3 regions of the Priestia sp. YIM B13552 genome follow, and region 1 is predicted to be linked to each of the others. Evidence: riboswitches for the same ligand, from Rfam matches in the RefSeq annotation. Region 1 holds a riboswitch; each other region holds the start of a gene.
The links. A riboswitch is a leader RNA that binds a small molecule or an ion and turns the genes downstream of it on or off. The one in region 1 is predicted to bind lysine.
Positions count from the first base shown of each region.

Region 1 (10,388 bases):
TGTTGTGAGAAAGGATGATGTTATAAATGAACGAAAAAATAAAAAATCATGTGCATAACATTTTGGCTCCTTATCAGGATGTAGAAAATGTTCAAGATTTAGAGGAAGAACTATCACAGAACTTACAGGAAAAATTTACAGATTATAAAAAAGATGGGCATAATGAAGAACAGGCTTATTATATGACAATCAATTCTATCGGCGATATCACAGAGCTGATTCAATCAATGAATGTAGAAACCAAGGAATTAAAGCAAACCGTCCCTATGGATTTTTCAAAGACCGAGCTTACAAAATCTGATTTTCGTTCTGTATCGGTGTATAAAGGGAAATTTAATGCCAGTAATTTGAATGAATCTGATTTTAGCTACGCAGATCTTACGGACAGCATGTTTAAAAGCAGCAATTTAACGAAAGCGATATTTCATCACGTTAATTTAACAGGCGTACAATTTAAATGGGCAAATTTTAAACAGGCCAGTTTTAAAGACTGTATCTATGACAACACGTACTTTAAGCAATGTAATTTAACAGACATTGTATTTGACGAGGAAACATTTAAGGGAACAATTTTTGAAGGAACATCATTAAAAAAAGCCTCATTTCGCAACGCCACTTTGCTAAATGTACAGTTTCGAGGATCAGATTTAAAAAAATCCGATTTTGAAGGTGCAAAAATGGATAAATTGACATATAACTTTTTAAAAAGTGCCAAGATAGATCTGAGTAAAGTTACGATTATTTAAAGATAAAAAAGACCTCTCTGAAGGTCTTTTTTTATGGACATATAACAATTCTTTTTAAGAGCGAGCAGGATAGTTTATTAGAGAGCTAGAACACATTCATAGAAATAATAAAGCTTTTATCACTTATGTGGAGGAGTATGGAAATGTCTATATATGAAATTTGGAATGAAGTGGATCTTTATATGAATGATAAGCTTATACAACCTGACCCTGTTCTTGATGAGGTATTGAAGGCAAATCAAGAGGCTGGATTACCTGCCATCGACGTATCGCCTAGTCAAGGAAAGTTTCTGCATTTGTTAGCTTTATTAAAAGGAGCTAAACGCATTTTGGAAATTGGTACTCTTGGAGGATACAGCACGATTTGGCTAGCCAGAGCTCTTCCGAAAGACGGACAGCTGATTACGCTCGAATTGAGCGCTCAGCATGCAGAAGTAGCAAGAGCTAATTTAAAAAGAGCGGGAGTAAGCCACTTAGTAGAAGTCCTTGTCGGCCCCGGGCTTGATACATTAGCTGTATTAAAGGATAAGAGAACAGAGCCGTTTGATCTTATCTTTATTGATGCTGACAAGCCGAATAACCCAAATTACTTAAAGTGGGCTCTAGAATTATCGAAAAGAGGAAGTACGATTATTTGTGATAATGTTGTTCGTCAAGGGCATGTGGTGAACTCAGAAAGTGAAGATGAAAATGTAAAGGGAATTCGCCAATTTATGAATGTTCTGGCTCAAGAAAAACGAATCAGCGCCACGGCTATACAAACCGTTGGAAGCAAAGGCTATGATGGATTCATTGTAGGGATTGTTGAATGATAAAATTTGTATTACACATAAAAAGAGACGGAGACATAACGAAACCCATCCAATCAACAGCTAGAAGCAAATACATACATGAAACCTACGTTCAGCGTCCCCACGAAAAAATCCGAACGAGTTGGATTCTCAACCAAACTCGTTCGGATTGTCCTTGAATTAACATACTTTTGTTCCAGACTCTTTTTAAATGGGCCCCAATTTATCTGTCATTTGTTTTTCGGTTAAAAAATTAATCAATTCTCGTACAGCGAATGAACTGTAGCGTTCTTTTAACAGAATAATTCCAAGTTCCCACATCATTTCAGGATCTGCAATAGGTACGGTAGTAATATTGGGATCTTTCACTTTGGTATAAAGCGATTCGGGTAAAATAGCAATACCTAGTTCTGCCGCTGTTAATTCAATAATTAAATCCCATTGAGAACTTTTATACGCTATAGAAGGCACAAAGCCTGATTTTAAAGCATCTTGAATTAACCGGTCGTGCAGCGTAAATTCTTCACTAAACATAATGAATTTTTCATGCTCCAATTCTTTCATCCAGACGGAAGAACGTTTCGCTAAAGGATGGTTTTTATGCGCGTATAAAAGAAATCTCTCCTTAACGAACGGGTATACGTGAAAATGTTCATCATGACCGCTTGTAAGAGGAAGCATAACAATCCCCATATCTACACCAGCCTCTTCCACAAGTGCTTCAATTTTTTTTGCTCCAAATTCAATAAGCTCTAGAGATACTTTAGGGTATTGTTCATTAAATGCTTTTGCAATCTTCGGGAAAAACAAGGTCCCGATGAGCGGAGGGACTCCCATCTTGATTTGCCCTGTTTGCAAGTTCATTAAATCTCCCAACAAGTGAGGCATGTCTTTTAACACCGACAGAGCTTTAGTTGCTTGGTGATACACAACTTCTCCTGCATCGGTTAGCTTTAATTCTCTTGTTGAACGATCAAGAAGCTCAAATCCTAGTTCATTTTCTACTTTTTTGACGGCTTTACTTAAAGCTGTTTGTGACAAATGAACTTGCAGCGCTGCCTTTGTAAAATTCTTATGATTCGCTACCTCTATAAAGTATTCTAAGTCTCTGATTTCCATGTGAAACTCCATTTCTGCAAACTGCTTATCCTTTTTCTTTACTCTTTATTTTAACCATTAAATTATTTACTGTAAATGCGCTAATTAAAAAGGGGGAGGATATATCCAATGAATAAAACCAGGGAAAGGAAATGAACTAAAATTTCTGTCGAAATTGATTGATAAAACGCATAATCTTTTTATAGAGAAACATAGATTTTGCTGCTAGCTGATGAGGAATATAAAGATTTTTGCATGTACGTTCGGGCAAAAATGCAAAACTTATCAAAATAACTGAAAGTCCAAAGGCTGCGGCTGTAATCTCTAGCCAAGAAAACATCATATCATTCCTCCTTTTACAAACCTATTAATAGAATATGTAAAAGTTTGAAAGGAGGTTGTACGATAGACCTATAATGAGCGGAGTTATAAAGTTCTCTCTAAAAATAAAATGACGTTAAAGAACGCAGGTGCTGCGCTCTTTAACGTCATTTTATTTTCGCTCTTCAGCTTGATGTTCTTGTTTGTTTTGCTCAGTAAGACGTTTTTGATGAGCTTTTGTTTCTGCGCTTACATGATTCGCATCATTCGGTTGATTTTTCTTTGAACCTCCTGCAGCGTTACTCATTAGACGACACCTCCAGTTCGGTTATGAAACATACCTATAGAATGTACGTATTTACAGACTTTATACACCGCTATCAATATTACTGCACACGAAAAAAGCAAAGGGAGAGTCACTAAACTGTTCCCTTTGCTTTTTTGCTAGGCGACTTTATCGGTGGTGATAATTTTGTTAATCCAGTCTTTTCCTTCTGTAAACCTTGTAACAAGCATCGCTGTTACTGTATTTCCCGTACTGTTTAAAAGCGTAGCAGGGGCGTCAATAATTGTGGAAATGACCGCAATAATGGGCAGAACTTCTGGCGAAAATCCGTAAATTGTAATGATTAACATTTCGCCAATCATACCGCCTCCAGGGATTGCTCCCATTACGGCTCCAACTAAAAAGGCTACGCCTAATATGCTCAAAATACTCGTAGCAGACGTCATATCTTTGCCAAACAAACTGAATAAGAAAACAATTTTTAGAATACCACCGATAACAGAACCATCTTTATGGGTGTTTGCTCCTAATGGAATCACCGTTTCAGCAATATCCAGCGGCACACCCATTTTCTTTGTTGCATCTAAATTGACTGGAATAGATGCAGCAGAAGAACAGGTAGCAATAGCGGTGATAGAAGGAGCAGCTGCATTTTTCCAAAACAGCTTAATTCCTGCTTTACCGCCAGCAATCCATGCATATAGCGTAAAGAAACCGAAATAGTAAACGATTGCAATTAATAAATAAAGAATAAATGCTCTAGCGTACCCTTGTAAGATCTTTGGTCCAAGTTCTCCTACTACAGTAGCAAAATAGCACCCTAAACCAATTGGAGCATAGTACATCACAATTTTAACAACCTTCATCGATACTTCTTGACCGGAAGTCAGAAATTTCGCCATAGGCTGTCCTTTTTCGCCAGCCATCGTTGTAGCAATACCGAAAATAACGGCAAAGACAATTAATTGTAAAATGTGCTCTTTCGAAAATAACTGAACAAAATCAGATACAGTAAATGTACTAACAAGCTGAGTTAAAAGCGTCATTTTTTCAGCTGTATTTTCACTGTCACCCATCAATTCTTTAATGGCAGAAGTATCTACATTATGTAGCGGATTGTAAAGTGATGCGCCTAAAAAGCCTAAAACGGCTGAAACAGCAGCAGTGGCGATAAACACAACGGCGATACCTAGCATAATTTTACCAAGACGCTTCATTTCATTCATGTTTGCGATCGCCGAAGCCACACTAAAAAAGACAAGGGGAACGATAATCATGAACATTAAATTAAGAAACAAATCACCAAAGGGCTTTACGACTGCCACATCGGGCCCGATAGCATATCCTGCTATCCCGCCAATTAAAATAGCGAGAAGCAGAATAAGCGATGATCTGTACGTTTTAAATACACTTAAAACCATAGTTAGATTTCCTCCAAACAACAATAGCTTCTTTACTACGCAAGAACAGCTATTATTTGCTCATTGCATACGTAGTAACGACTGGCTTTACATCTTTACGCACCAAATCTTCGTATGTTTCTCGCTCTACAGCAAGACGAGCTTCTCCATTTTTTACAAATACAACAGCAGGGCGCGGAATACGGTTGTAATTGCTAGCCATTGAATAGTTGTAGGCACCTGTAGAGGACACTGCTAATAAATCTCCTTGATTAACGTGCGGTAAATCAATATCCCAAATAAGCATATCTCCTGATTCACAGCATTTACCCGCAATTGATACTGTTTCATCTTTTTTATCCGTCACTCTATTAGCCAAGACAGCTTCATGTTTTGCATCGTAAAGAGCAGGACGGATATTATCGGTCATACCGCCGTCAATTCCTACGTATTTTCGTACACCTGGAATCTCCTTCGTTGATCCAATTGTATAAAGCGTTGTACCTGCTTCTCCTACGATGCTTCTTCCAGGCTCAATCCAGACTTCTGGAAGGGTATAATTCTGTTCAGTTAACGTGCGGCTTAGCTTTTCTGTCAGTGCATCTACATAATACTCAACTGGAAGAGGAGAGTCGCTTTCGGTATAACGAATACCAAAACCACCACCTACGTTTAAAACTTTTACTTCAAATTCCATTTTATCACGAATGCTGAATAAGAAATCAGTTAAAATATCAATGGCGCGAGAAAAACCATCTACTTCAAAAATTTGCGAACCAATATGACAATGAATGCCTAAAAGATCGTAGTAAGGCTTTTCTAACGCAGAACTTACCGCTTTCATGGCTTGGTCATTGGAAAGCCCAAATCCAAACTTGGAGTCTTCCTGTCCGGTCATAATATATTCATGTGTATGGGCTTCAATCCCTGGAGTAACACGCAGAAGAATAGATGCTTTCTGTTTGCGCTCAGCTGCTAAGGCATGCAAAACTTCAAGTTCGGTAAAGTTATCAACAACAAAACAGCCAATATTCGCATCAAGAGCCATTTCCATTTCTTCAATCGTTTTATTATTGCCGTGAAAATGAATGCGTTCAGCTGGATATCCAGCTTCAAGCGCTGTAAATAATTCGCCTCCTGAGACCACATCTAGTGACATATCAAGCTTCGTTAAAAGGCTAGCCATTTCCATACAAAGAAAGGCTTTCCCTGCATAGGCGATTTGATATGAAAATCCGCTTCTTCGAAAGGCTGAATGGAAGGCCTTGCATTTCGTCTCAATTAATTCTTGATCGTAGATGTATAGGGGAGTGCCGTATTGTTTTTTCAGTTCGACCGTATCGCACTGCCCAATTTCTAAATGATTGCTGCTGTTAATTTTACTCGTTCCATGTAAGTACATAATCCGTATCCCTCCATTTAAATCATTCAACTATAACTTTGATGGTCAGTAGAAAAACACAAAAAAGACCCGTGAAGTGATGTTCACGCGTCTTGGTTTCATAATAATAAAATATTATTACATTCTAGGCATCAACATCTCTTCAATAGCTCTCCACAAACCAAATGGTTTGTGACAGCTCAGCATTTATTCAATACTGAACCAGTATATGAACACAATGGATGTTTATATACTTCGGCACGAAATCCCTTTTACTTATCTTCACAGACTCCATTAGTCTCCAATAAGTGACTCTTGATTTCATGCACCTCTATTCTCAGAGAGGAAAATTATATTTAAATGTAATTTCTATTATATTTCCTTTTCCTCCGTCTAGTCAATGAAAAGTTAAGGCATAGGAATATCAAAAAGAATAAATAAGAAAGCTATAAAGCTTCCAGATAGAACCCAAGCACCCAGCGCTGTCTTCTGATGAATGACTAAAAGTGAGAACGTGACAATATTGAAGAGAAAAGAACACAGCAGCGACCATCCATAATGATGAGTAATACTGTGATTAACATAAGCAATGAACTCAATCACAGTAAATAAAAGCGCCCACAAAAGAATCCACCACAGCCGGCCGCTTACATGCAGCGGCAGCCTTCCTAAAAAAACCGGTATAACAACCGGATAAATAATTAAGGTTATTCCAAGGGAAACCATTAGGTGATCGGGTAGAAAAAGGTGATCAATACCAACAGGGTGAAATACCCATACGCGGTGATGAAACAGCAGTACTTCATAAAGCAAATTCCCCGTGACCCAAAACAGCAAAGTAGGATAGTATTCTTGATACCTGCGCCACTTGCCAAATAGTAAACCAAGAATGATAAAAAATAACACAAATGAAGATTGCATACGCTCTCCTTAAAATAATGGTTATTTCTTTTTATTTACATATTATAGAAATTTTATTCTCTTTGCTTTTATTCAGAAACTATAATAGAAAAGCCATAAGCAGCAGCGTTAAAGACGTACTACCACTATTTGTGGCTTTCTTCACGCTGCTATAATCTTCGTAAAGGAACTTCTACCGCTTTTGTTTACGAGATGAAAGGAGCTGCTATATGTTAAAGTCAGCAAGACGTAAAAATAAGCTCAAAATAGCTTCGCCTAGTATGTGACTTCTTTTTTTGCTATGCTAAAATTGCACACATATAGCATAAGAATACTAGAAGAAAGAAAAGGGTGTTTTGGTATGAAAACATACATCGTAGTTGGAGCTGGGATACTTGGAGCTTCTACAGCATATCATTTAGCAAAAGCAGGAGCAGATGTGACATTGGTAGATCGTAAGGATGCTGGTCAAGCTACTGATGCAGCAGCAGGAATTGTTTGTCCATGGCTTTCACAGCGTCGAAATAAAGCATGGTACCGCTTAGCAAAAGGCGGCGCCAAGTACTATCAAACATTAATTCAGCAATTAGAAGAAGATGGAGAAACCGATACGGGATATAAGCAAGTGGGAGCAATTAGCTTACATACTGATGAACAAAAGCTTGAAAAAATGGAAGAACGAGCATATAAACGTCGGGAAGAAGCTCCCGAAATAGGCGAGATTACATGTTTATCCGCTAAAGAAACACAGGCTTTGTTTCCGGTTCTTTCGGAAGAATACAGTTCAGTTCATATTAGTGGAGCCGCTCGCGTTAACGGAAGAGCTCTTCGAAACGCACTTGTGAATGCAGCGAAGAAAAACGGTGCAAAAATAATAGAAGGAAACGCAGAACTTCTTTATGAAAATAATCGAGTAACGGGCGTTGCCGTAAATGGACAAACCCTTCTAGCAAGTACAACAATCGTGACAGCAGGAGCCTGGGCAAATCAATTACTAGAGCCTCTTGGAGTGAAATTTTTAGCAAGCTTTCAAAAAGCGCAAATTGTCCACTTGCACCTTCCAGATTTAGATACAAAAGACTGGCCCGTTGTGATGCCTCCAAGCGACCAATATATTCTTTCGTTTGAACAAGGTCAAATTGTCATAGGAGCAACACATGAAAACGACACGGGTTATGACTTGCGAGTAACTGCTGGGGGGCTTCATGAGATTTTTTCAAAGGCCTTATCAATTGCTCCCAGCTTAACAGAAAGCACAGTCTTAGAAACAAGGGTAGGGTTTCGACCATTTACTCCAGGCTTCTTGCCAGTCATTGGGGCTCTTCCGGCTTACGAAGGAATACTAGTAGCCAATGGTCTCGGAGCTTCAGGCTTAACGTCGGGTCCTTATCTTGGTTCAGAGCTTGCTAAATTAGCACTTGAAATGGAAATGGAAATTGATCTTAGCGACTATGATGTAAGAGGAGCTATCGAGTCTTAAGCAAACAGAATGAATGAAAACAAATAGAAGTTCGCAAACTACAACTACTATATGATGAAAGGAAGTAGATTGTTTGCGAAAGATTATGATAAGTGCAGCAGCAGCTTTTTTATTTATGAGCGCGACGCCTGTATTAGCGGAAAACAATCCTCAGCCAGAAACAAAAGACGTGCAGCTGACGTCTCAGCAAAAGCAGGAACTGTCCGTGCTGTACAAAGAAATACTAGCAAAAAAGAAAGAAATACTTTCAAAATATGTGGAGTACGGCGTGTTAAGCAAAGCGGAGAGTCAAAACATTTCTTCGCATATGGAAAATCGTTATCAGCATATGGAGAAAAATGGTTTTGTTCCGAAGCGACACTGTCATAAAATGCATCATTCAAAGTAATTCATATTCACATAAAAAAGCGCCTTTACAGGCGCTTTTTTATGTGAATGAATGGAAAATATCCGCTTCTTTATCTAGTAAATTCTAAAATCCTCATGTAAAATTAAGAGAATGAGAACGAGTAGGAAAGATGCTAGTGAGGGGTAGGTAAATATGAACGATGAACGAAAATAAGAAAATAGTCCGATTACATGCAGAAAATCATTCAGCTGAGGCGCTAGGAATCATATTTGCTTACAAACAAAAAGATGACCATCTTGTTTACAGTATGTATCAAGGTGAAAGCGTTCATGAGCAAAAAATCCCTCTGGAAGAATGGGTCTCGTATGAGCATTTTTTCGAAGCACTAAATAAAAAGAAAAAGCTTATGTACGAGCTTCAAATAAATGATAAACGCTATGTAGTAAACTTAACCCCTTTATCTTACACAGAAAAGCCTGAAATCATGGGACATTGCGTGAATATAACTAGTTATCAGGAGAAAAAAGAACAGATTCAGCCTTTTATTTATCATAACGCAGATGCTGTTGCTGTCGTTGACTTAAAAGGTAAAACGCTTCAAGTGAACCCTGCGTTTGAGAATACATTTGGCTGGACGTTTGAAGAAATTTATCAAAAGCCTCTTCCGATTATACCTTCGTTTTTAAAGGAGCCAGTGTGGGAACTTCATAAGACCATTCAATCAGGTGAATCGAAAACGGAATTTGAGACGGTCAGACAGCATAAAGACGGTCATTTAATTAATGTAAGCGTCACACTATTCCGCGTTGAAAATATGAATGATTGGCCGCTATGCATTGCTTTTGTCTATCGAGATATAACATCACGCAAGCAGGCCGAAACGGCTTTAAAAGAAAGTGAAGAACGCTACCGAAGCTTGATTGAGTTATCGCCGGAAGCGATTATCGTTCATAGTGAAGGGAAAATTGATTACATCAACCCTGCAGGAGCTAAAGCGCTAGGATACAAAAGTCCTCAAGACGTATTAGGAGCTTGTGTTTATCAGTTTGTTCACCCTGACTACTATGATGTTGTAAAACAGCGAATTTATCGAATGAAAACAGAAAATAAATCTGTAGACCTACAGGAAGAAAAGTTTATTCATAAAGACGGTCATACGATTGATGCCGAAACCATTGCCTTTCCTATTCCCTATATGGGAAAGCAGGCCATTCAAGTTTTGTTTCGTGATATTACAGAACGTAAAAAAACTGAAAAATTGCTGCGTGAATCCGCTCAGCTTTCCTTAGTCGGACAGTTAGCCGCTGGTATTGCTCACGAAATTCGAAACCCTCTGACGGCGGTAAAAGGATTTATACAGTTATTAAAAGAAACGAGCGGTCAGCCTTACTATGTAGAAATGATAAATCATGAGTTAGATAGAATTGAATTGATTACCGATGAGTTCTTGAGTCTTGCAAAGCCTCAGGCGAAAACCTACAAAGACAAACATGTCCAAGATATTTTAGAGAATACTTTAAAGCTAGCTGAGGTGCAGGGGATTACAGAGAAAATTCACGTAAAAAAAGAAATTGATCTTCATCTTCCTCTCGTATTATGCGAAGAAAATCAGTTGAAACAGGTGTTTAGCAATATA
Region 1 is NZ_JBHZOU010000003.1:453,656-464,043, reverse strand. It holds gene ACFX40_RS14510 (PadR family transcriptional regulator) at 1-8, shown strand, start outside; gene ACFX40_RS14505 (pentapeptide repeat-containing protein) at 27-746, shown strand; gene ACFX40_RS14500 (O-methyltransferase) at 872-1,558, shown strand; gene ACFX40_RS14495 (LysR family transcriptional regulator) at 1,745-2,656, opposite strand; gene ACFX40_RS14490 (hypothetical protein) at 2,793-2,978, opposite strand; gene ACFX40_RS14485 (hypothetical protein) at 3,129-3,263, opposite strand; gene ACFX40_RS14480 (dicarboxylate/amino acid:cation symporter) at 3,401-4,663, opposite strand; gene lysA (diaminopimelate decarboxylase) at 4,716-6,044, opposite strand; lysine riboswitch at 6,183-6,365, opposite strand; gene ACFX40_RS14470 (CBO0543 family protein) at 6,432-6,944, opposite strand; gene ACFX40_RS14465 (NAD(P)/FAD-dependent oxidoreductase) at 7,285-8,403, shown strand; gene ACFX40_RS14460 (YckD family protein) at 8,477-8,791, shown strand; gene ACFX40_RS14455 (PAS domain-containing sensor histidine kinase) at 8,952-10,388, shown strand, end outside.

Region 2 (10,388 bases), 200 kb from region 1:
AATAATGTTCTTTTGACTCCACACGTGTATTCACAGAGAAAAGGTTAAACTCGGCTAAAATATCTTCTGAAACTACTCCATATACAGAGTCTACAGCTGCAGCGTGATCCGTGCGAAAAGATAAAACGTCTTTTGTTAGCGGCCTTGTTCCTGTACGGCCGACACCTATGCGGGCAGGGGTAAATTGTTTAAGTGTTTCAAGCGGATCGCGATTTGACTTTGGTATCATAGTAAGCACCTTCCTTAAATCAAATTCATAAAAATAGTTGGGTCTCCGGCTCTAGATGTAAAGCGCCCGTTGTCCATAATACGCTGATCTTCAAGCCACTTTTGAAATAACGGCGTTGGGGTACGACCTAACACGTTACGTACCGTTGCGATGTCATGATAACTAAGAGACTGGTAGTTTAGCATGCAGTCATCAGCCATGGGCACTCCTATGACAAAGTTCACTCCAGCTGTTCCCAGAAGCATACTTAAATTATCCATATCATTTTGATCAGCATCCATGTGGTTGGTGTAACATACGTCTACTCCCATAGGCAGGCCGTGCATTTTACCCATAAAATGATCTTCTAACCCAGCTCGTAGAACTTGTTTGCTGTTATATAAGTATTCAGGTCCAATAAATCCAACAACTGTATTAACTAAGAAAGGCTTGTAGTGACGAGCTAAGCCGTAGCATCTGGCTTCGAGCGTTACTTGATCAATGTTATAGTGAGCTTCTGCTGACAGTTCAGAACCTTGTCCTGTTTCAAAATACCAGCGGTTTGGACCTTTTGCCGTTCCTTTTTCATGAATTAACGCTGTCGCTTCATCGAGCATAGACAGTGAAATTCCAAATGAATCATTACCAGCTTCTGTACCTGCTAAACTTTGAAAAATCAAGTCAGCAGATGCTCCTTTTTCAATTGCTCTCATTTGACTCGTTACGTGTGATAATACACAGTTTTGAGTAGGAATTGACCATTCGTTGATTATATTTTTTGTTTCATTTAAAAGCGCGTAGATATTATCCGTTGTGTCAATAACAGGGTTAATTCCGATAACCGCATCTCCAATTCCATAGCTTAACGCTTCGTATAGAGATGCTCTCATTCCTTTTAAATTATCTGAAGGATGATTAGGCTGGGCTCTAGAAGCCAATACTCCTTTTTGGCCGATAGTCGTTTGACAAGTAGTTTGCACTTCTATCTTGGCAGCTCCTTGAATTAAATCTAAATTGGACATAATTTTAGTAGCCGCCGCAATCATTTCGCTGCTTAATCCTTGGCTAAGTGCAAGAAGGTCTTCTCCGCTATGCTGATCGGATAAAATATATTCTCTTAAATCCCCTACTGTCCAATTTTTAATAATATCGTAAACAGATGAATCAATCTGACTTTCGATTAATGCCGAGACGTTGTCTTCATCTGCGCTGAGCAGCGGATAGTTTCTGATATCAGCAAGTGTGATATCAGCTAGGACTTGCTTTGCTGCCATTCGTTCTTTCATTGACTCAGCGCTAACTCCTGCGAGCTGATCTCCAGAACGTTCTTCGTTTGCTTTGGCCATGATTTCTTTTAAGCTATAAAATGAAAATGTTTCTCCTAACAATCGTGTAGTTTTAAACATCGTTTCCTCCTTGTATATTTAGTAGATTATGATGAAAAAGCGAGCGTTTTAACGGAAACGGAGATCGCTTCTCCAGCTACTGGTAACCCTAGATCAATGTAATCTCCGTGTGTAAAATCAATTTGATCTAAACAAATAATTTCTAACTCTTTCCTCTGTTTAGCTAATGCTTGTCCTAAAGCTTTTGCAATATCTTGCTCGCATAGAACAACGAGGCACTTAGCTCCTTTAAAACAAGCAATAAATTCAGTGCTTATTACTTTTGCTAATTCTTGAAGCATCTTATAGCTGCAGTAAGGAAAATGAGATAAAGCAATAGCAGCGGGGGGATCTTCTGCGCTGAAAATAGTTGAAGCCTGCATACATGCCGCTCGAGCTCTTTCTTGAAACATCAGCGGATTCCATTTCGCTTCTTGCTGAACAGGTATCTCTACAATCGGTATATTTTTTAACGGCAGCCGCTTTGACCCAATGTATACAGTTGATCCGCTAACTTCTGTATTTTGCATACCAGCCCCAATTACAGTAGCGCGCGTTGTCTCAGCGGCTTGAGATACTTGGATGGATTGAAAATGATATGCTAGAAGCGGACCAACGTCTCCATGTATGGCCACTTCCTTCACTGTTTTTGGCTTTTGCTTCTCCATCATTGCTCCTACTCCTCCTGAAACCATGATCATTTCGGGGATAGAAGATCTTGTATGAGGAGAAACGATCAGCGAGGAATTTTGATTCAGCGCATTTACATAATTCACGGTTTCTTCAGCTAGTAATTGACAGATAGACGAGAGCTTTTCAAATGTTGCTTTTTCACCTTCTCGCAGTGTTAAAGAATTATTTTTCAAAAATTCAGTTAAATGAGAAGAAACGTAGGTAACAAAACCTTCTGAATTCAGACGAATTAATCTTCCTCCCACATGCAGTGTAAACGTTTCTATAACTTTTCCATTTTGACATAAAGCGATGTTAGCAGTTCCTCCTCCTACATCAATATTGGCAATTACTGCATTTGTTTCAGCAGAACGTTCGATTGCTCCTGATCCTTTTGCTGCTAATATTCCTTCTAAGTCAGCGCCGGCTGTTGCAACAACAAAATCCCCAGCATGTTCGGCTAGATAGTGAACGATACTTTCTGCATTTTTCTTTCTGGCCGTTTCTCCTGTGATGATCACAGCACCTGCCTCCACTTGATCTAAGGAGATTCCTGCATTCTTATACTCTTGTTCTAGTAGTACCGTTAATCGTTGAACATCGATTTCAACATCGTTTAGCATAGGAGTGGTATAGATAGAACTTGCATACGTTACGCGACGATCAATAATTTGACAGCCTGGCAGCGTAAACTGATTTTGTTGATTTGCTATTAACAGCTTGCTTACAATCAGTTTTGTTGTACTTGTTCCAATATCTAAACCTATGCTCGTGATCCATTTCTGTAGCATGCTATCAATCCCTTATCTCGTTTGAATATGGTGATTATCATAAAACAGTTTTTTGAATATTTCACTAACTATGTTATCAAACCTGACACACTTTTGTGTAAACAAAGGTGACAAATGACAAAAAAGACTAAATCTTGGTAGATTTAGTCTTTTTGCTTATGATGAGTGTGATTTAGTTATAATCATTCTTGATGCCGATGGAATCAATAGTGAAAGAATGATTAAGCAGGCTATTAGTGATCCTACCATTGAAATCCCGTTCATTGAAAAAGAATACCATAGAGCGGACATGCCCTTTGGCGCATATGATCCCCAGAAAATAATACCCGCAATAAAGTGCCAGAAATACCGTGCGAAGCTGCCGATAATAAGGGATAAAACAATCAAAACAAAAGCTTTTGATCTGTTATTGTTAGCTAAATTTGTTTTAATAGATTGCGAAAAAATACCTCCAAAACCTATAAAAGCAAAAGCCACAATATATTCAATAAACGTTTGCAGCGCTGTTAAAATATAAGCCGTTCCTGTTGCCAACTGTAAAAGCCCCCATAATAGACCAGATAGAGCCCCGCCTTTTACTCCCCAGCGAAAGCACATAATAAAAATGGGCACCATGGAGAACGAAATACTCACAGCTGTTGCAATCTTAATGGAAGGCAAAAGATCAAGTAGAAGTGCCAATGCTGCAAAAATAGCTATTTCAATTTTAGCCTGTAAAGGTAATGCTTTATTCACGTTTCTCACTCCTGTTTTTGAATCATTCATATCAAACGGTTTACACAGGAGTAAGCAAATATATGCTACTATTCCCACATTCCTACGCTAGCGTTAACTAACAGGTTCGAAGGGTCTGAACAATTTGTTCACTCTCAGCACGGCGGCTCCCCCTGTGGTACGTTCGGATATTTATGTAGTATTATGACAACATCCATTATATCATATGTAACAAAATAGATTCGAGAGATTTCAAAGATGTTTCTATTTTCTGAATCTATTTTTTATAATGACAATCGTTTTAGTATTTGGTATACTTCTTTTATGTCAAATGAATATAAAAAACCCTCATCCTAATCGATGAGGTAGAGGTCGCAGTTTTTAATAGTAAAGCAACGGAAATGCAGAGAACATTGAGGATGTTGCTTGAAAGGAAAAATTGCCGAAGTTTAGATCACTTCTCGGTTGATTTAAGCTGGGGCTGTCTCCGAACAGGAACAGAACTGTCACATCATGCGAGTGATGTGAAGAGCTATCTTCACGGAAGGTTGACGCGGTTTTCAGATTTAAAAGCGCGCACATATACTGCGGGCTTTTTTTATGTTATCCCGTCTCTTTCCGTACATTCGAAAGGAGTATTTATCTATGCAAGAGCAGCAAGAATTAAAACGTGGGTTGAAATCTCGCCACTTAACGATGATTTCATTAGGAGGAGCCATCGGAACCGGCTTATTCCTAGCAAGTGGTGGAGCAATTCACACAGCAGGACCTGGGGGAGCGCTTTTAGCTTACGCTATCATTGGTGTCATGGTTTACTTTTTGATGACCAGCCTAGCGGAGCTCGCAGCTTATATGCCTGAAGCCGGTTCGTTTAGTACGTATGCGTCTCGGTTTGTAGATCCATCCTTTGGTTTCGCTCTCGGCTGGAACTATTGGTATAACTGGGCTATTACGATTGCAGCTGAATTATCGGCTGGAGCCCTTATTATGAAATTTTGGTTCCCAAACTCTTCTTCTATTTTATGGAGTGCCCTGTTTTTATTAATTATGTTTGGGCTTAACTACCTTTCTGTAAAAGGATTTGGTGAATCTGAATTTTGGTTTTCGTTAATTAAAGTAGTAACGGTTATCATCTTTTTAGTTATTGGTATTATGATGATTTTTGGTATCTTTAACAATGAAGCACCAGGTTTTAAAAACTTCACGCTTGGTGATGGACCCATTCACGGTGGATTCTTTACTGTCTTAGGTATTTTTATGGCTGCTGGTTTTTCATTCCAAGGAACAGAGTTGCTTGGAGTCGCAGCTGGAGAAAGTGAAGATCCGGAAAAAACGGTTCCTCGCGCAGTTAAACAAGTCTTCTGGCGCATCTTGTTATTTTATATTTTAGCTATTTTTGTTATCGGGATGCTTATTCCATACACAGCGGATTCATTAGCAAGTGATGATGTGCGGGTAAGTCCATTTACTTTAATATTCGAACGAGCAGGTCTGGCGTTTGCAGCATCAGCTATCAATGCCGTTATTTTAACAGCCGTTTTATCTGCTGGTAACTCAGGTATGTATGCTTCTACGCGTATGCTTTGGAACTTAGCGAAAGATGGAAAAGCACCGAGGTTCTTAGCAAAAGTAAATAAACGAGGCGTTCCGGTTAATGCTTTAATCGCAACGGCACTTGTCGGTACACTTGCATTTGGTGCTTCATTTTTTGGAGACGGTGCGGTATACACGTGGTTACTTAACGCTTCTGGTATGTCTGGTTTTATTGCTTGGTTAGGAATTGCCATCAGCCACTATCGTTTTAGAAGAGCATTTGTTGCTCAAGGTCATGATTTGAGTGAACTTCCATATCATGCAAAACTTTTCCCGTTTGGTCCTATCTTTGCCTTTATTTTATGTGCTGTTGTCATTTTAGGTCAAAACTATTCGGCGTTTACGGGTGATTCGATTGACTGGTACGGTGTACTTGTTTCTTATATCGGACTTCCTTTATTCTTAATTGTTTGGTTAGGATACAAATGGACGAAAAAGTCAAAACTTATTCCGTTAAAAGAATGCCAAGTAACAGTAAAAAAATACGAATAAAAAAGCTCTCTATTCTTTTGAATAGAGAGCTTTTTTATGTGATCTGATCAGCAAAATGAAGAGATATATAGGCGGGCTGATTTTTCATAACAAGCATATAACCTTTGAGGGGGCGATTACAGTAATCAGCAGCTTCTATATAATAAATATGCTGAATTAACCTGCTTAAATGGGTTACAAAAGATGGAAGTTGATGAGTAGGAATGCTTTGGATGTAGTCTATGATTTCTTGTTGAGTTTGAAGGCCTGAATGGGTACATTCTAACAGATAAAAAAGCGGATCTGCTGCTATAGTAGATAGTTCAGAGTTGTGTTTGATTCTATTCAGCTGGATATGCAGTTCTTTTTTTGACCATCTTTTTGGAATAGCTCTTAGATACTGATATTGAAAATGTGTATTCATGATAGCTAACACCTTTCGTATTAAAATAATAAAACGACTTATTATTTTAATAACCTTTACACATGAAACTAAAACGTTACAATGTGTAAAGGTGTCATACATCTTATAAAATAAGCTGATAAAAAAGAACATCTTGCCACTGATTAAATTTCCAGCCTACTTCTTTAAATTCTCCGCAAAATGTAAAATTAAATTGCTCATGCATTTTGATACTGATATCATTCCCTTTTGTAATCCCTGAAATAACAACGTGATGGTTGAGTTCTTTAGCTAATTCCAAAATTCGCTTCATAAGCTTTTTTCCAATGCCATGCCCCTGCTGGTTTTTATCAATATAAATCGATAGCTCTACCGTTTGAATGTACGCCTCTTTATCTCGATAAGAAGAAAGCGAAGCATAGCCCGCTACTACCCCATCTTTTTCTGCGACAATAAGCGGAAAAAGTTCATTGCTAATATGATTATTAAACCAGCTCCTTCTATGCTCTACTGTTACAGGCGTTAAGTCAAAAGTAGCAGCACTTGTTTGAACAGACTGGTTATAAATTTCAACAAGCATAGGTAAATCTTCTTCTTTAGCATAACGAATGATCATATGTACAAACTCCTTATAGTATAGAATTATCTTTATTTTACTTCTTTTAATAAACATAATCTACATAAAAAACCGATGTGCACATGCACATCAGTTGTGATTTTGAGCATATTGAAAGGTTTGAAGAACTTGAAGTGTCTCTTTTGTAGAAACGACCGTCGCAAACTCCTCATGCAAAGAAGACAGTGCGAATGTATGTACATCTTCTGCAGGAAGCCTTGTTTTTCCATCGTAGGACATACCATCAAAGCAAGCTGTTGCATCGTTTACAACGTACGTTCTGTACCCTAGATTTCCAGCCATGCGGGCAGTCGTGGAGACGCAGTGATTAGTAGTTAGTCCTATTAAGATAAGCGTATCATAACCATTTGCTTTTAAATAACTGTCTAGCTCTGTTCCAATGAAACAGCTGTTCACGTGTTTGCGAATTAAGTATTCGTCTTCTTGTGGACCAAACCCTTCTTTGAACTGAAACCCCTTCGAACTGGGGTGTAAAGGAGAATCTGGATTTTCTGATGCATGTTGTACGTGAATAACAGGATAGTCTTGGCGCCTCCATGCTTGCAGTAGCGTCAGCATATGTTTTTCTGCATCTAGATTGTTTCTTTCCCCCCACTGTGGTGAATAAAATCCTTCTTGTACATCAATAAGCAGCAGCACTGGCCGGGAACGTAGCATAAGCATCATCTTCTTTCATCTTTATTTTAAAATGGAAATAACGTATGTGCACCCATCAGGACCGGCTTTTGACGAATGAACCGTCTGTTTCGGTAAATGTATCCGATCTCCTGCCTGACATAGAACCGTATCATGTTCAACTGTAAAGTAAATAGATCCTTCAAGTATATGAAGAATTTCATCAGTTGGATGGGTATGAGATGGGTGCGTTTGAAAAGCAATATCATGCTGTACTTCAACGTATCCAGTATACGCCGGAAGCAGTTCTTTAATTACTTCTTCAAACTTTCCGCCAACTCCTTTTTTAATAGAGGCTTTTTTTACGTCCATGCTGCTCACTCCTTTTTAATTTAAACGGACACTGTCCGGTAGTATAGTTGTTATCATCGTGTAAAAAATATTGCTTCCACTCTCGGTTTTCCTGCTGTCCATACCATCCTAACTCAGGGTGAGCTGATACGTCATCATATGTTTTTAACCGATCGCGGACCACCTTTTGTACGTGCCGCCCTATTTTTGAATCTCCTGTCATACCTTCAAACACCCACCGAGGTTGAAATGTAATCATAAATCCCCTGCTCTTACGGCTTTTACGTAAAGAATGAGCAGGCGTATTACAGACGACAAAAATAGGTTCTCCGTGAAAGCAAAATTCCCATAATGGATCTTTTGGATCTTTTGGAATGTCTTGCGGCCATTTCTTTTGATCAATTTGATGAAGAAACGTCAACGTATCCCAAAACATCGTTTCGTACTCTTCCATTGAACGTTCTTTATGTTCAGGCTTAAAGAATAACACAAAGGATGTATAGCGACCTATGGTTTTAAAAGTATCTATGTATTCTCTAAGTGCCGACGCTGCATTCCTAATATCTTGGTAGTTATAAGGAGTAGTCACAAATGAAAACCGCAGTAAATCTTTTTTAAAGCCTTCTACCCCTAATATACAAGGAAATGGATTTTCTTCTGATAATATATCGCTTCGGAAATATTGAAAAGCATCTTTTCCCCAAAACGGGACGTGCGTTGACTCTAAAATCTCATTGGCTCGAAAAAGCATTTTTGATGCCATTAAAACCCTCCTTATGGAACTCAACGTTACATGTGTATTAAAGAAAAGAAAGTTTATGAGCATTTTTAACTAAATGTCGCTTCTAAATTATAAAACTCTAATCTATATATATATAAGCTACTATTGGACAAGTTAGAAAGGAGGCTGTGTTTGTGGAGTGGTTTTTGATTGCTATAAAACAAATAATTCTAGGTATTAGTCTCGCAGCACCGGTAGGTCCAATTAATATAGAGATGATTAAAAAAGGCCTGACGAAAGGTTTTTGGGCTTCTTGGCTAGTTGGTTTAGGAGGCATGACGGCCGACATTTTATTTATGCTCCTCATTTTAATAGGCTTAACGCCTTTTGTTCAGATGCAGGCTGTTACTGTTACCCTGTATGCAACTGGTTTTGTCATGCTCACATTTGTTGGCTTTCAAAGTATGAAACAAGCTGTTTCTCGCTCCTTTTCAATAGATGTAAATAAACCCTCTATTAAAAGAGATAAGTCGTTTTTTACAGGTTTCTTCATTGCTCTTATGAATCCTTTAAATATTGTGTTTTGGTTTGGTGTATTTGGGTCAAGCTTAAGCGAAAGCCTCCAAAGTCAAACATGGCTATCTGTCTTTTTTCACAGTTTCTTTATTATCTTTGGCATCCTTCTTTGGAATTTAAATATTGCCAGCAGCATTCATTTTACAAGAAAATTTATCACGCCTAAGCTTCTTCGTTTCATTACGTTAGGTGCCGGGTTTTTACTTTTTTTATTTGGCTGCCAGTTCGGTTTTAAATGTATATCCTTACTTGTAGGCTGAGCTTTTAGCGATGAGTTCAATAAGAGTGTCATTTACTTTCTCACGGTCATCATAAAAAAGGCCGTGTCCACTGTTTTCAAATGGAAGAAGTGTAGAAAATGAAATATGACGATTCATAACTTTTGCAAGATCAAATGGACAAATTTGATCTTTTTTCCCGTGTAATATATATGTCTCAGCGAAAATTTGACTTAAATCTTCCCGTAAGTCTTCGTCTCGTAAAGACACCGCAGTTTTAATCGTTCCATGACCGGATGCCTCTAAACCTAAATCTTGAAACCACCCTCTAAAAGCTGAACTGGTTGGCTGATTAAAAAACTTTTTCCCAAACTCTTCAAGCATGTTAGGACGATCTCTATACGTATTTTGAATAATTGTATTTACTTCTTCAGAAGGAAGTCCATATGGAAAATCAGTTTTTTGAATAAAACTAGGAGCCGCTGCTCCTAATAAAATTAACTTCTTCACGCCATATCCTAAATGTCTGCTCATATATCGAATGGCAATGGCTCCCCCCATAGAAAAGCCTACGAGCGTATAATTTTTAAGCTCCAGTCTTTCTACTAACATGCGAACATCATCCGCTAATTGATTATAAGAATAGCCGGTGAAAGGTGCATCTGATTTTCCGAATCCCCGAAGATCAGGAGCGATACATCGAATACCTCGGGCCGGCAACGTTGTAAATTGGTATTCGTACATTTTAGCGTTAACCGGCCACCCGTGAAGGAAAAGAACGGGTTCCCCTTTTCCAATATCTCGAACAAAAAGTTTAGTCTTAGGAGTTACGTGAATAAAGTAGTTCATCTATAACACCTCCTAGTTGTTCTTTTATATATATGTGTAGGACAATTGGAACATTCAAAAGTTTCTTAGAGGCTTGTGTAGAAGATGTATAATGTTTATCTGGGATAATGAGTAGGGAAATTCTTTTATATTGTTTATTTAGAACATAGTTTAATTTAAAAATATTAGACAAAAAAAGTAGTAA
Region 2 is NZ_JBHZOU010000003.1:256,320-266,707, reverse strand. It holds gene eutC (ethanolamine ammonia-lyase subunit EutC) at 1-229, opposite strand, end outside; gene ACFX40_RS13505 (ethanolamine ammonia-lyase subunit EutB) at 244-1,614, opposite strand; gene ACFX40_RS13500 (ethanolamine ammonia-lyase reactivating factor EutA) at 1,641-3,056, opposite strand; gene thiT (energy-coupled thiamine transporter ThiT) at 3,213-3,821, opposite strand; TPP riboswitch at 3,854-3,954, opposite strand; lysine riboswitch at 4,129-4,313, shown strand; gene ACFX40_RS13490 (amino acid permease) at 4,416-5,855, shown strand; gene ACFX40_RS13485 (hypothetical protein) at 5,890-6,258, opposite strand; gene ACFX40_RS13480 (GNAT family N-acetyltransferase) at 6,362-6,853, opposite strand; gene ACFX40_RS13475 (cysteine hydrolase family protein) at 6,944-7,531, opposite strand; gene ACFX40_RS13470 (cupin domain-containing protein) at 7,553-7,861, opposite strand; gene ACFX40_RS13465 (YqcI/YcgG family protein) at 7,836-8,603, opposite strand; gene ACFX40_RS13460 (LysE family transporter) at 8,756-9,397, shown strand; gene ACFX40_RS13455 (alpha/beta fold hydrolase) at 9,383-10,204, opposite strand.
Region 2: linked by a shared signal. The riboswitch ahead of ACFX40_RS13490 (amino acid permease) and the one ahead of lysA (diaminopimelate decarboxylase) in region 1 are both predicted to bind lysine.

Region 3 (10,388 bases), on a different contig from region 1:
TATTAAAAAATCGAGTGCGCTCCTACTTTACCGGATCTCATGACGGAAAGACGCTTCGACTTGTAAACGACATTGTCGATTTTGAATATATCGTCACATCTTCTAATTTAGAAGCGCTTATTTTAGAAATGAATTTAATTAAAAAGCATGATCCAAAATACAATATCATGCTTAAAGATGATAAGGGCTATCCCTTTATTAAGATTACAGCTGAAAAACAGCCCCGGCTTGTTATTACAAGAAAAATAAAAAAAGATAAAGGGAAATACTTCGGTCCTTATCCTAACGTTCAAGCTGCAAATGAAACCAAGCGGCTTCTTGATCGCATTTATCCACTAAGAAAGTGCTCTACCATGCCAGACAGACCTTGTTTGTATTACCATATCGGGCAATGTCTAGCTCCTTGCGTAAAAGAAGTAAAAGAAGAGCAAAACAAACAAATTATTGAAAATATCACGCGGTTTTTAAATGGTGGATATGAGCATGTCAAAACAGAGTTAACTGAAAAAATGTTAAAAGCTTCAGAAGAACTTGACTTTGAAAGGGCTAAAGAATATCGAGATCAAATTGCTCATATTGAAGCGACAATGGAAAAGCAAAAAGTAACGTTTAATGATTTTGTTAATCGAGATGTGTTTGGCTATTCTTATGATAAAGGCTGGATGTGTGTTCAAGTTTTCTTTATTCGCCAAGGGAAATTAATTGAGCGAGAAGTTTCTATGTTTCCTTTTTATAAAGAGCCAGAAGAAGATTTCTTAACTTTTATCGGTCAGTTTTATGCCAAAAATATTAAGCCAAAAGAAGTGCTGGTTCCAGCAACGATTGATGCAGAGTTAGCTGAGAAATTAGTAGAAGTAGAGGTTCAGCATCCAAAGCGAGGCAAAAAGAAAGAATTAGTAGAACTTGCGTGTAAAAATGCAAAAATTGCGCTCGGTGAAAAATTCTATTTAATTGAACGAGATGAAGAGCGCACGGTTGGCGCAGTTGAACGGTTAGGAGAAGAGCTTGGAATTGCAGCGCCTTACCGGATTGAAGCATTTGATAACTCAAATATTCAAGGGACAGATCCCGTTTCTGCGATGATTGTTTTTGTTGATGGGAAACCGGAAAAGAAAGAATATCGCAAATATAAAATTAAGACCGTAAAGGGACCAGATGATTACAGTTCCATGAGAGAAGTCGTTCGCAGACGGTATTCCAGAGCGTTAAAAGAAGGTCTTCCGCTTCCAGATTTAATTGTTGTAGATGGAGGCAAAGGGCATTTAGCTGCAGTACAGGACGTTCTCGAAAATGAATTGGGACTTTTAGTGCCTACAGCAGGTCTTGTCAAAGATGATAAGCACAGAACCTCCAACCTGATGATTGGTGAGCCTCCTCAAATCATACCGCTTGAACGCAATAGTCAAGAATTTTATTTGCTTCAGCGAATTCAAGATGAAGTTCACCGATTTGCGATTACTTTCCACCGTCAAGTGCGCTCTAAGTCCGCTTTTCAGTCTGTTCTGGACGACATTCCGGGAGTGGGAGAAAAGCGTAAAAAAGCTTTGTTAAAGTATTTTGGTTCGGTGAAAAAATTGAAAGAAGCAACGGTTGATGATATTCGAAATTCAGGTGTTCCTCAAAACATTGCTGAAAAAATTTATGAAACATTACAAAAATAGTCTTGAAATAATAGAAAATATTTGATAAGCTATTAACTAATTTCATACGACACTTCATCAAATGAAGTGAAGATAGAGGTGCAAATTTAATCAGTACGTATCAGGAAGGGTATGAGCCCTTATGAATGAGACGGAAAGGGAAATTTGCCGAAGTGAACATTACCTCATAGTAATGATTGCTGGTTCTGCGTTGAATAAACGTAGGATTGTCAAGATGTAGATTCTTGGAGAGCTATCTCACGGCAGTGGACGGTTATGTTTTATAATTTTCGTTCGTTAAGCAATGAGAGCTCATCTCATTGCTTTTTTTATTGTCTGAGTAAAAAAATTTAGCTTCTCATCATCCTGCATATGCAAATTTATTGAAAAGGAATGAACAAAATTATGGCATTAATCGTTCAAAAATTTGGTGGAACATCTGTTGGTTCTGTTGAACGTATCCAACATGTAGCAAACCGTGTTATTCAAGAAGCAGAGCGCGGTAACCAAGTAGTTGTTGTTGTATCGGCAATGGGCAAAACGACAGATGCACTGGTGAAATTAGCAAGTGATATTACGGACAGTCCAAGCAAACGCGAAATGGATATGCTTCTTACAACTGGAGAACAAGTAACGATTTCCCTGTTAACAATGGCCCTTCAATATAAAGGGTATGAAGCAACTTCGCTAACAGGTTGGCAAGCTGGTATCCAGACGGAAGCAGTTCACAGCAATGCACGAATCCAGCACATTGACACGACTCGTATTCAAAGCCAATTAGATAGAGGCCGAATCGTAGTAGTAGCTGGATTCCAAGGCTGTTCAGAAGATGGAAGCATTACAACATTAGGTCGAGGCGGCTCTGACACTACGGCAGTAGCTCTTGCCGCAGCATTAAAAGCTGCAAAATGTGATATTTATACAGACGTAACAGGAGTGTTTACGACAGATCCGCGCTATGTAGAAGATGCTCGTAAGCTTCACTCTATTTCATATGACGAAATGTTAGAATTAGCTAATTTGGGAGCAGGGGTGCTGCATCCGCGCGCTGTTGAGTTTGCAAAAAATTATCAGATACCGCTAGAAGTGCGTTCAAGCTTAGAAAACGAGAATGGAACGATTGTTGAGGAGGAAGTTTCAATGGAACAAAACTTAGTCGTAAGAGGAATTGCGTTTGAAGATAATATTTCACGAGTGACAATTGAAGGGTTAAACAATGAGTTGCAAACTCTTTCTACTATTTTTACAGCATTAGCAAAAGAACAGTTAAATGTGGACATTATTATTCAAAACGTAACGGCTAATAATCGTCTCTCTATCTCATTTTCTATTAAAACCGTAGACGTAGATGCCGCTCTTGCCGTCTTAAAAGAGTATAAATCTACTTTAGGATATACGCGTATTGAACATGAAAGCGGTCTGGCTAAAGTATCAATTGTCGGCTCTGGCATGATTTCTAATCCAGGCGTTGCAGCCGAAATGTTTGAAGTGCTGGCAGGGGAGAAAATTGAAGTGAAGATGGTCAGCACGTCTGAAATTAAAGTATCTACAGTTGTACCGCACGCTGATATGGTAAAAGCTGTTGAGACGCTTCACGTAGCATTTGAATTAGAAGAGCAGCAAGCAGTGCACGTATAAAGAAGAGAAAAAAGACGTGGTATCTCCACGTCTTTTATATATACGTATTTCCTACTTTTTATAGCGCTCCGCGCGTGTTTCGGTAGGTAAGATATCTTTTCGGTCCCACTGCACGGAAATCAGCACTTTTCCGTTCTTTTCTTTATGTGTTAAGTAGGCTTCTGTTAGGCAGTTGTTTTGACGCTGAATCTGTTCAGCCACAAATCCTGACTCAAGATGAAACGAACAAGTTTCCTGCTGAAATCTTTTGCTGACCACATCACCTGATAACTCAAGCTCGAGTGAATATTTATCTTTTTTTGCAAGCGTCAGTGTTCCCCAGGAAGCTGCTTTAAAAAAAGCGACGATTTCATCCATTGTATTTAATGGGTATTTCCGCGCAAGGTGTTTTCCTGCCCAGTATGAAATGGTATTTGTTTCGTCTCCAAGAAGCTCTGGAATTAACACGTCACGCAAAAGGCTGTATCCGAAATATGAAACGTGATCAAGAGTTCTCTCTGTTTCAGCTGTGACGTTAGGTTCTGATGTTTCCATCGTCTCTTCAAGTTCTTGCTGTGATTCTGTTTGTAAATTGCTCATGCTTTCCCCTCTTTCTTTACTACTATTATATACAAATCTAAAAAACCTCTCACGCATTTTTTTAATAAAATGTAAGAGGATCTTTATTATGGTAAAAAGAGTTAGATGTAAAGATGAAAAATCCATAATATACCTTTTAAAAAGGTACTTTTACCTGTGTAAATGTTTTGTGAACTTGTTTACAATAAAAGCATAAAGTAAACGCTTACTTATTTGTGGCAAGCAATATTATAATAGAAAGAAAAAATCTGTAACATCAATACAGTAAGCGTTAACAAATATAAAATTTTATAAATTTATATTTTATAGAAGATTTAAACATCTTGCCTTGACGCTCTTAATCGATGGGAGTAAAATTAACCTGTCACATACTTTATTAGGAAATGCAAAGGTTTTCATTTCCTGTATTCACGATTAATCTATTTGTCTAGTGGGAGTAAGAAAGTTCTTCACAAACTATGTTCATTTAACTAAGGGGGGTCTACGCAGATGGCGGCAAACAGAGAGTTTCAATATCGGAGAATCCATTCATTACTTGGGGTAATACCAATCGGGATTTTCTTAACACAGCATTTAGTTGTGAATCATTTCGCGACAAAGGGAGAAGAATCATTTAATCAAGCAGCTCACTTCATGGAGAGCTTACCTTTCCGCTATGCTCTAGAAATTTTCATTATTTTCTTACCAATCGTTTTTCACGCAATATACGGTCTTTACATCGCATTCACTGCTAAAACAAACGTTAACAACTACGGTTTTTTCCGTAACTGGATGTTTATCCTTCAGCGTGTTTCAGGTGTAATCACACTTATCTTCATCACATGGCACGTATGGGAAACCAGAATACAAGCTGCGCTTGGAAAAGAAGTAGATTTTCAAATGATGGAACGAATTTTAAGCAACCCGGCAATGCTTGCATTCTACATAGTTGGTGTTGTATCTACGATCTTCCACTTTGCAAACGGTCTATGGTCATTTGGAGTTAGCTGGGGGTTAACTGTAACACCACGTTCTCAAAGAATTTCAACTTATGTGACATTAGCAATCTTCTTAGCACTTACATTTGTAGGTGTTCGTACATTATTCGCATTTGCATAAAATTAAGGTTTTGAAGGAGTGGGGTTCCGATGAGTAACGGAAAAATCATCGTAGTCGGTGGCGGTTTAGCTGGCTTGATGGCAACAATAAAAATTGCTGAGTCTGGCAAGCAAGTAGATTTATTTTCACTAGTTCCGGTAAAAAGATCTCACTCAGTTTGCGCGCAAGGTGGAATCAACGGAGCCGTAAACACGAAAGGTGAAGGGGATTCACCATGGGAACACTTTGATGACACAGTGTACGGCGGAGACTTTTTAGCCAACCAGCCACCTGTAAAAGCAATGTGTGAAGCAGCTCCTGGTATTATTCACTTACTTGACCGCATGGGTGTTATGTTTAACCGTACTCCTGAGGGTTTGTTAGACTTCAGACGATTTGGCGGGACGCAGCATCACCGTACGGCTTTTGCTGGAGCAACAACGGGTCAACAATTATTGTACGCATTAGATGAGCAGGTTCGTCGCTATGAAGTTGCCGGACTTGTGACAAAGTACGAAGGATGGGAATTCTTAGGTGCTGTTCTTGACGATGAGCGCAGCTGTCGCGGAATTTCTGCACAGAATTTAAAATCAATGGAAATTAAAACGTTCCCAGCTGACGCGGTTATTATGGCTACAGGTGGACCTGGGATTGTCTTTGGAAAATCGACGAACTCAGTTATTAATACCGGTTCAGCGGCATCTATCGTGTATCAGCAAGGTGCATACTATTCAAACGGAGAGTTTATTCAAATTCATCCAACTGCTATCCCAGGAGATGATAAGCTTCGTCTTATGAGTGAATCTGCTCGTGGAGAAGGCGGACGCGTTTGGACATATAAAGACGGTAAACCTTGGTATTTCTTAGAGGAAAAATATCCTGCGTACGGTAACTTAGTACCTCGTGATATTGCCACTCGTGAAATTTTTGACGTCTGCGTAGCCCAGAAGTTAGGAATTAACGGAGAGAACATGGTTTATCTGGACCTTTCACATAAAGATCCAAAAGAGCTAGACATTAAACTTGGAGGTATCATCGAAATCTATGAAAAATTCATGGGCGATGATCCGCGCAAGGTACCAATGAAGATTTTCCCAGCCGTACACTATTCAATGGGCGGTTTATGGGTGGATTACGATCAAATGACAAATATTCCTGGCTTGTTCGCAGCTGGTGAGTGTGATTATTCACAGCACGGAGCGAACCGTTTAGGAGCAAACTCCTTATTATCAGCTATTTATGGTGGTATGGTTGCTGGTCCTAAAGCCGTTGAATACATCAATGGTTTAGAAAAGAGCGCAGATGCTATTTCTTCAAGCGTATATGATCGTCATGTGAAAGAAGAAGAAGAGAAATGGAACAATATCATGAATCTTCAAGGCACAGAAAATGCATACGTTCTTCATAAAGAGCTAGGGGAATGGATGACTGACAACGTGACAGTCGTACGATACAATGACAAACTGTTAAAAACAGATGAAAAAATTCAAGAATTAATTGAACGCTATGATCGTATTAACATTAATGATACGGCTAAATGGAGTAATCAAGCGGCAACATTTACTCGTCAGCTGCAAAACATGCTTCAGCTTTCACGTGTTGTAACGCTAGGAGCTTACAACCGTAACGAAAGTCGCGGTGCCCATTATAAGCCAGATTTCCCAGATCGTAACGATGAAGAATTCTTAAAAACAACAATGGCATCTTTTGTGGATAAGAAAACGGCTCCTTCTTTCCATTATGAAGAGGTAGACGTATCGTTAATCAAACCGCGTAAGCGCGACTACACAAAGAAAAAAGATGAAAAACCAAAAAAACAACAAGAGGGGGTTCGTTAATCAATGAGTGAACAACAAACAGTCCAAAAGACAGTGCGCTTCATTATTACACGTCAAGATTCAGCTGAATCTGCTCCTTACAATCAGGAGTTTGAAATTCCGTATCGTCCGAATATGAACGTTATTTCAGCACTGATGGAAATCAGACGTAACCCTGTTGATGCTTCAGGTAAAGAGGTTGCACCGATAAACTGGGAAATGAACTGTTTAGAGGAAGTATGCGGAGCCTGTTCAATGGTCATCAACGGTAAACCTCGTCAGTCATGTACGGCTCTTGTTGATAAACTAGAACAGCCAATTCGCTTACAGCCAATGAAAACATTTCCGGTGGTTCGTGACTTGCAAGTAGACCGCAGCCGTATGTTTGATTCACTAAAAAAAGTAAAAGCCTGGGTTCCAATCGATGGCACATACGATTTAGGGCCAGGACCGCGTATGCCTGAAAAGAAACGTCAGTGGGCCTACGAGTTATCCAAATGTATGACATGTGGCGTTTGCTTAGAAGCTTGTCCAAACGTAAACGACAAGTCAAACTTCATCGGTCCAGCACCGCTTTCTCAAGTTCGCTTGTTTAATGCCCATCCAACCGGTGCGTTAAATAAAGGAGAACGTTTAGAGACGATTATGGGTGATGGAGGACTAGCGAACTGCGGGAACTCTCAAAACTGCGTTCAATCATGTCCAAAAGGAATTCCATTGACTACTTCAATCGCAGCTTTGAACCGCGATACAACAATTCAAGCATTCAGAAGTTTCTTTGGTAGCGATCAAGTATAATCACTCAAAACCTCTCCACGCGGAGAGGTTTTATTTTGTCTATGACGAACGGAGGAAATACAGATGAATAATATTTCGTATATTGAAGACATGGATCATTGGAAAGAGTCATTTTCGTTTAAGCAGGAGATCAAGGTAAGATTTTCAGAAACAGATATGTTTGGGCATTTAAATAATACGGTTCCTTTTGTTTATTTTGAACAAATACGTACGGAATTCTTTCACCATATTGGCTTTATGCAAAAGTGGACGAGTGAGCATGAGGGAACGATACCGGTGGTGGCTGATTTGCAGTGCGATTATGTCAAACAAGTGTATTTTGGCAACGTGCTATCTGTTTTTGTAAAAGCTCATAGAATTGGACGTTCGTCGGTTGATTTACACTATATGATTCAAAATAAGCAAAAAGAGGTTGTGCTCACCGGGAGAGGAACAATGGTGCAAATTTCTAAAGAAACAGGAAAAAGCGTGCCTTGGGATGAAGAGATGAAAAGGTGTTTATCAAATATATGAAAATGGCTTGAAGGCTCTTTCTTCAGGCTTTTTTCTTTTTTAAAGGTAAAAAAGAGTTTTTTGCATATTTTTTCTAAAACTAGTAACCGCGTAGGCATACCGCACATAAGATATGTTGACTAAATTTACACCCATCCGATAGTTCAACTCAGGATCAGGCAAGGAGGGTTACATTGAAAGAAAAAGAGTTTCAACCTAAACCGCTACTTACAAAGCGTGAACGAGAAGTATTCGAGCTTTTAGTACAGGACAAAACAACAAAAGAAATCGCGAGTGAACTATTCATTAGCGAAAAAACAGTTCGAAATCATATTTCTAATGCGATGCAAAAGCTTGGAGTCAAGGGGCGTTCTCAAGCAGTCGTAGAACTCCTTCGAATGGGAGAACTTGAACTATAACATGAGCTGGCTTTCTTCTTAGAAAGCCAGCTTTTTGTATATTTTTTTAAGTGTCGCATACATATCTAAAAAGAATGGCGTTAAGAAAATATTATAAAAAAGGTAAATCTTTATAAAAAAAACTTATTGCTTGAAATTGAATTTCAGAGTACGTATACTTTTAAGTAAGGAGATACTAGTTCAGAAGAAAGAGAGGTGAGATGATGAAAAATGTATGGATGAGCTTATTGTTATGCATGATATTCTGTTTGCCTTTTGCGAGTTTGCCAGATAAATTTATTGATAACGACTTTGAAAAAGTGAAGGTCACAAAAAGTTCGGTTCAGCATTACACCGATATTGTGCACATGTCTCCAGGAGCTAAGCACAGCGTTAAACAAATAGGATCCCTCATACAAAGCGCGATAGTAACTTTTGCTTTAGTATGGACGAGTGCCAAACTCATCATTCCAACGCATCAAATTGCGTATTTTATCCTCAAGAAAACACTTTTTTATCCGAAAATCTTTCAATCAAGTTACCTCAATTAAATAAAAAAGGTTGAAATTTCAACAGCCTTTTCTTCAAACCTAAAATTACCAACTATTCTTAGGCTTATTTGCTATGCGGATTTTCTATGCAGATAACGCGACAAAATTAAAAAATTCTTTTTAAAAACTTTATAGGAGTGATCATTCGATGATGATTAAAGAAACGGAGTTACCAGGAATCGGCCGTAAATTTGAAATTGAGACAAGCGGAGGAAACCGCGTAGTCGTTATCATTCATGATGATGGACGACGTGAAATCTACCACTTCGATCAAAAAGATTTAGAAGAAAGCATTTTTGACATTACGTTAACAGATACGGAATCAAGACAGCTAGCGGCAATTTTAGGCGGCATGATTTACAAGCCAAAAGCAATGGAAACCATTGAAGTGGCATTCAATGACTTAGTTATTGAATGGTACAAAGTTGAAAAACAAGCGAAAGCTCACAGTAAAACAATTGGTGAAATTGACGTTCGCAGCAACTATGATGTCACTATCATCGCCGTCATTAAAAACACGCAAAAAAAATTATCCACACCAGGACCAGATACGTTAATTGAAGAAGGAGATACGCTTGTCATCTCTGGTGAAAGAGGAAATTTAAAAACGCTCATTAAAGAATTGCTTTCACAAGGAGGTAGTTCATAATTGGATCATTTAGTATTTGAAGTTGGGACAGCTTTGTTACTAGTTGCTTTAGCGGCTATACTAGCACATAAATTTAAATTTACGATTATTCCATTCCTCATTCTTTTGGGCATGGCGGTTGGTCCCCATGCTCCTGAGTTTGGCTCATTCAGTTTAAAGTTTATTGAAAGCCAAGAGATTATTGAATTTATGGGGAGAATTGGAGTTCTCTTTTTACTGTTTTATTTAGGATTAGAATTTTCAGTTGGAAAGCTAATTAAATCAGGTAGGTCCATCGCGGTGGGAGGATCTATTTATATTTTAATTAACTTTACTTTAGGATTATTGTATGGATACCTGACAGGAAATCCTCTTCTTGAAGTGCTGATTATCGCTGGAATTATTACGATTTCGTCCAGCGCAATTGTCGCAAAAGTATTGGTTGATTTAAAACGAACAGCGAATCCAGAAACGGAACTGATATTAGGGATCATCATGTTTGAAGATATTTTCTTAGCCGTTTATCTTTCTGTCGTTTCAGGGTTGGTGCTTGGAGACCACGGATCGCTTGCTGGATCTTTAACATCTATTTTAATTGCGTTTGGCTATATGATGCTGTTCTTTATCATTGCTCGAAAAGCCACGCCGCTACTAAATAAACTTTTAAATATTTCATCAAACGAAATCTTTATAATCGTCGTGTTTGCGGTATTGTTTTTTGTGGCAGGCTTCTCAGAAACAATTCACGTGGCAGAAGCAATTGGTGCGTT
Region 3 is NZ_JBHZOU010000002.1:994,397-1,004,784, reverse strand. It holds gene uvrC (excinuclease ABC subunit UvrC) at 1-1,661, shown strand, start outside; lysine riboswitch at 1,727-1,904, shown strand; gene ACFX40_RS11240 (aspartate kinase) at 2,046-3,278, shown strand; gene ACFX40_RS11235 (YslB family protein) at 3,330-3,857, opposite strand; gene ACFX40_RS11230 (succinate dehydrogenase cytochrome b558 subunit) at 4,347-4,955, shown strand; gene sdhA (succinate dehydrogenase flavoprotein subunit) at 4,985-6,772, shown strand; gene sdhB (succinate dehydrogenase iron-sulfur subunit) at 6,776-7,549, shown strand; gene ACFX40_RS11215 (acyl-CoA thioesterase) at 7,613-8,062, shown strand; gene gerE (spore germination transcription factor GerE) at 8,236-8,460, shown strand; gene ACFX40_RS11205 (hypothetical protein) at 8,661-8,990, shown strand; gene ACFX40_RS11200 (cation:proton antiporter regulatory subunit) at 9,139-9,639, shown strand; gene ACFX40_RS11195 (cation:proton antiporter) at 9,640-10,388, shown strand, end outside.
Region 3: linked by a shared signal. The riboswitch ahead of ACFX40_RS11240 (aspartate kinase) and the one ahead of lysA (diaminopimelate decarboxylase) in region 1 are both predicted to bind lysine.